One region of the Cellulomonas sp. NPDC058312 genome, then DNA from elsewhere that is predicted to be linked to it. Evidence: predicted binding sites of a transcription regulator. Region 1 holds the regulator's gene; the other holds the start of a gene.
The links. Region 1 encodes LexA, which represses DNA repair genes until DNA is damaged. Its sites were predicted from a motif close to TCGAACANNTGTTCGA; they were not measured.
Positions count from the first base shown of each region.

Region 2: ACFVXN_RS07020 (Rv2578c family radical SAM protein) is a predicted target of LexA. The motif match lies at 1,168-1,183, and genes of this name have one in related genera.

Region 1 covers NZ_JBHVZE010000001.1:889,105-891,489, forward strand. Annotated here, with positions in the region: gene ACFVXN_RS03990 (3-oxoacyl-ACP synthase III family protein) at 1-941, opposite strand, end outside; gene lexA (transcriptional repressor LexA) at 994-1,752, opposite strand; gene ACFVXN_RS04000 (LysM peptidoglycan-binding domain-containing protein) at 2,068-2,385, shown strand, end outside.
Region 2 covers NZ_JBHVZE010000002.1:550,795-553,179, reverse strand. Annotated here, with positions in the region: gene hisS (histidine--tRNA ligase) at 1-491, shown strand, start outside; gene ACFVXN_RS07025 (TspO/MBR family protein) at 520-1,089, opposite strand; gene ACFVXN_RS07020 (Rv2578c family radical SAM protein) at 1,192-2,304, shown strand; gene aspS (aspartate--tRNA ligase) at 2,384-2,385, shown strand, end outside.

The DNA of each region.
Region 1 (2,385 bases):
TGGTTGCCGTGGTCCGCCAGCACGTCGACCACGGCGTCCGCGCGGACCCCGGTGCGCTCGCGCAGGTAGCGCAGCCCGACGCCGCTCGCCTGGTGCGGGACCAGGACGTCGACGTCCTGCGGCGTGACGCCGGCGCGGCGCTCGACGTCGCGCAGGAACGCCGGCACGGTCCGGGCCACGTGCCGCAGCAGCACGGCGCCGTCCATCCGGAACAGGTACGCCGACGGGTCCGGGGGCGGGTCCATCGCGTTCCACCGCGTGCCGCCCGCCTCGATCCGGCACGCCCGCCAGGCCTCGGGCCAGGTCGCCGAGCGCGCGGCGAGCACCGCGGAGGACTCGCCCGGCTCCGCGGGCCCCAGGACCACCGCCGCGGCCCCGTCGCCGAACAGGGCGCTGCTCTCCGGCTCGGTGTGGTCCAGGCCGCGGGACGCGAGCTCGGTCGCCACGACGGCCACCCGGCGCCACCGGCCGGTCGCGATGCCCGACGCCGCGATGCCGAACGCGGTCAGGAACCCCACGCAGGACGCGTTCACGTCGAACGCCTCGCACGCGCCGCCGGGCGCCTCCAGGGCCGCGAGCGTGAGCACGGCGGTGGTCGGCATCGGCTGCTCGGGCGCGACCGCGGACACGATCAGGGCGTCCAGGTCCGCGACGTCCAGCCCGGCGGCGGCCAGTGCGGCGGCGACCGCGGACGCCGCCATCCGCGAGGACGTCTCGCCCGGGCCGGCCCACCGGCGGGACGTCACGCCGGACCGGGCGGCGGAGGTGCCGGGCGGGCGGCCGAACCGCTCGTCGAGCTCCGCGGACGAGACCACGACGGCGGGCTCGTGCACGCCGGTGCCCAGCACGCGCACCGGCTGCGGCGGAGCGGCGGGCCCGGACGCGTGGCCGGCGGGCGGGGTCTGGTCGGCGGGGGTCGGCACGTCGGCCCGGTGGGTCATGCGCGCCAGGATGGCACGACCGACGGGCCGCCCCGCACCACGCCGTGGCCGGTCAGAGGCTGCGCAGCACCGAGACGACGCGGCCGAGCACCTGCGCGTGGTCGCCGTCGATGGGGGAGTACGCGGGGTTCTGCGGCATGAGCCAGACGTGGCCGTCCGTGCGGCGGAGCGTCTTGACCGTGGCCTCGCCGTCGAGCATCGCGGCGACGATCTCCCCGTTCTCGGCGACCGGCTGGCGCCGGACGACCACCCAGTCCCCGTCGCAGATGGCCGCGTCGATCATCGAGTCGCCGACGACCTTGAGCAGGAACAGCTCGCCGGATCCCACGAGCTGCCGCGGCAGCGGGAACACGTCCTCCACGAGCTGCTCCGCGAGGATCGGCCCGCCGGCGGCGATCCGGCCGACGACCGGGACGTACGCGGCCTCGGGCGCACCGTCGCGCGCCGCGCTGTCCTCGTCGCCGAGCCCGCCGGCGCCGGTCGCCCGGAGACCGGGCGCGCCCGGCAGGGCGGCGACGCCCCGGGAGTCGTCGGGCTGCACGACCTCGATCGCGCGCGGCCGGTTCGGGTCGCGGCGCAGGTAGCCCTTGCGCTCGAGCGCGGTGAGCTGGTGCTTGACGCTCGACGGGCTGGTCAGCCCGACCGCGTCGCCGATCTCGCGCATGCTCGGCGGGTAGCCGCGGCTCTCCACGGAGGCGCGCACGGTCTCGAGCACGAGCCGCTGGCGCGGCGTGAGGCCGTCGCCCCCGCCGAGCTCCGCGACGCCGCCGTCCTCGGCCGGCGCCGTGGCGCCCGCTGCCTCGCTCGTCATGTCCGCTCCCGTCCTCGCGACGCCGGTGCCCGCCGCACCCGTCCGTCGTGCTCCGCACCCGAGGCGGTCCGTGCTGGTCACGACGCTGCCGGGCGGTCGTGTCAGTGCCTCGTGGTGCGCTTCTCCCGACGTCACGAGAGTAGGGCGCCCGGGCGGGTGGATCAAACACCTGTTCGATCGTGTCTCGACATCCCACCCGGGGTGTGGTTCAGTTTCGTACAGACGTTCGAACGAACAGGTGTTCGACCCGGTGTCGGGCGCGGTGCAGCACAGCAGATCGAGGTCGCGTCGCGGCCCAGGAGGGAAGTGGTGGGGATGAGCGCCATCGCAGCGCAGCCGTGGACCACGGCGAAGCCCGTCGTGCGGACCGCCTCGACGGGGTCGCGGCCGGCGGGATCGCGGCCCGTGGGTTCGTGGTCCGCGTCCGCGTCCGCGTCCGCGGGGCGCTCGGGCGCGCGCCCGGTGCGGCACCTCGTCGTCGTGCCGGACGTGACCTCGCTCCCGGAGCGACCCCGGGCCGTCCGGTCGGCCGCGGTGCCGGTCGCGCCCGCCCCGTTGCGGCTGACCCGCCGGGGGCGGGCGGTGCTCGTGCTGCTCGGGCTGCTGGTGGTCATGGCCGGCGTGCTCGGTGGA
Region 2 (2,385 bases), on a different contig from region 1:
CCGGGTCGGTCTACGAGACGGTGCTGGTCGGCCACGAGCAGCTCGGGTCGATCTGCTCGGGCGGGCGGTACGACACCCTCGCCTCGGACGGCAAGCAGACCTACCCCGGCGTCGGGCTCTCCATCGGCGTGTCCCGGCTGGTCTCGCGCCTGCTGACCGCGGGGCTCGTGCGGGCGACCCGCGGGGTGCCCGCGGCGGTCCTGGTCGCGGTGACCGACGAGGCGACCCGGCCGGCGTCCGACGCCGTGGCCGTCGCCCTGCGGGCGCGCGGGGTGCCGGTGGAGGTCGCACCGACCGCCGCCAAGTTCGGCAAGCAGATCAAGCACGCCGACCGGCGGGGGATCCCGTTCGTCTGGTTCCCGGCCGCCGAGGACGGCGCCGCTGACCAGGTGAAGGACATCCGCTCCGGCGAGCAGGTCGACGCCGACGCCGCGACGTGGGCGCCGCCCGCCGAGGACCTCTGGCCGCGGGTCGTGCCGGCCGGGGAGTGACCCCCGTGCGCCCACGGGGTCGCCGCGCTCACGCCAGCGCGGCGACCCCGGCGTTCAGCGTCGTCGCGAACAGCACCCACGCCAGGTAGGGCCCGAGCAGCCAGGCGATCCACGGGGTCAGGCGGTGGAACGCGACGATCGTGGCGACCAGCGCCAGCTCGAGCGCGAGGATGATCGCCAGGCCCAGCCCCAGCTGCTCCGCGCCGAAGAACACCGGGGTCCAGGCGGCGTTCAGCGCCAGCTGCACGACGTAGAGCACCAGGGCCGTGCGTGCCACCCGTGCCCCGTGCCGCCGCCACAGCAGCCACGCCGCCACCGCCATCAGCGTGTACAGCACCGTCCACGCGGGCCCGAACACCCAGTTCGGCGGGGTCCACGCGGGCTTCGCGGCGTCCGCGTACCAGCCGTCGACCCCCGAGGTCGACGCGATCCCGCCGCCGGCGGCGACCAGGACGTTGAGCAGCAGCAGGCCCGCCAGCACGAGCCAGCTGCGCCGGCCGCGGCGCGCGCCCGCGTCCGGGTCGGTCGGCACGTCGCGGCGCGCGGCGGTCCGCGGGTCGGGGGAGCGGGTGGGCCGGGCCGGGTTCGCGGAGGTCATGGCTCCACGGTCGGCCCCCGTGCCGGACCCGGCAACCGGAAGCCCAGCATGCTGAGCACCGCGGTGCTTGCGCCGAGGTCGAACACGTGTTCGAATCGAGCCATGCGGTGGGACGGGCAGAAGACGACGGGGCAGCCCGACGGCGCGCTGCCCGGGCTGGCGCTCGCGGGCCTGCAGCGCTCGGTCCGGACGCCGGAGTTCGCGGGCGTGACGTTCCACGAGGTGCACGCGAAGTCGGCCCTGAACAAGGTGCCCGAGGCGTCGGCGATGCCGTTCCGGTGGACGGTCAACCCGATGCGCGGCTGCCTGCACGCCTGCACCTACTGCTTCGCCCGCCCGACGCACGAGTACCTCGGCCTGGGACCGGACGAGGACTTCCAGACGCAGATCGTCGTGAAGACCAACGTCGCCGAGGTGCTCGCCGCCGAGCTGCGGCGCCGGTCCTGGGCGCACGAGCACGTCGCGCTCGGCACCAACACCGACCCGTACCAGCGCGCGGAGGGCCGGTACGCCCTGATGCCCGGGATCATCGGCGCGCTGGCGCACTCCGGCACGCCGCTGTCCCTGCTGACGAAGGGCACGCTCCTGCGCCGCGACCTGCCGCTGCTGGTCGAGGCGGCCGGTGAGGTCGGGGTGAGCGTGGCCGTGTCGCTCGCGATCGGGGACGAGGAGCTGCAGCAGGCGATGGAGCCCGGCACGCCGACGCCGCGGGCGCGTCTCGCGCTGATCCGCGCGGTCCGGGACGCCGGGCTGCCCTGCACGGTGATGGTCGCGCCGGTGATGCCGTGGCTCACCGACTCGACCGACCACCTCGACGGGCTGTTCCACGACCTCGCCGAGGCGGGCGCGTCGGGCGTCTCGGTGATCCCGCTGCACCTGCGCGGCCCGGTGCGCCCGCTCATGCTCCGGTGGCTGGCCGAGCACCGGCCCGCGCTCGTCGCGAAGTACCGGCGGCTGTACGGGGACGGCGCCTACGTGCCCGAGGAGTACCGGCGGTGGCTGTCCGACCGGGTGCGCCCGCTGCGCCGCCGGCACGGCCTGGACCTGCCCGAGGTCCCGACGACGGACCCGGTGGTCGGGGGCACCGCGGGGGTCGCCACGCCCGCGCCGTGGCGGTTCCGGCCCCGGCAGGCCGCGGAGGTGCCCGCGAGCCTGCTCCCCGGTGCGGTGACCGGTGCGGTGCGGGCCGGTGTCGTGCAGCCGGCGCTGTTCTGACGGCGGCGGCGACGGCCGGGTCGGCAGTAGACTCGCCGGGCTGCTCCGAGCAGCGCCCCACCACCTGAGAGGACTTGTCGT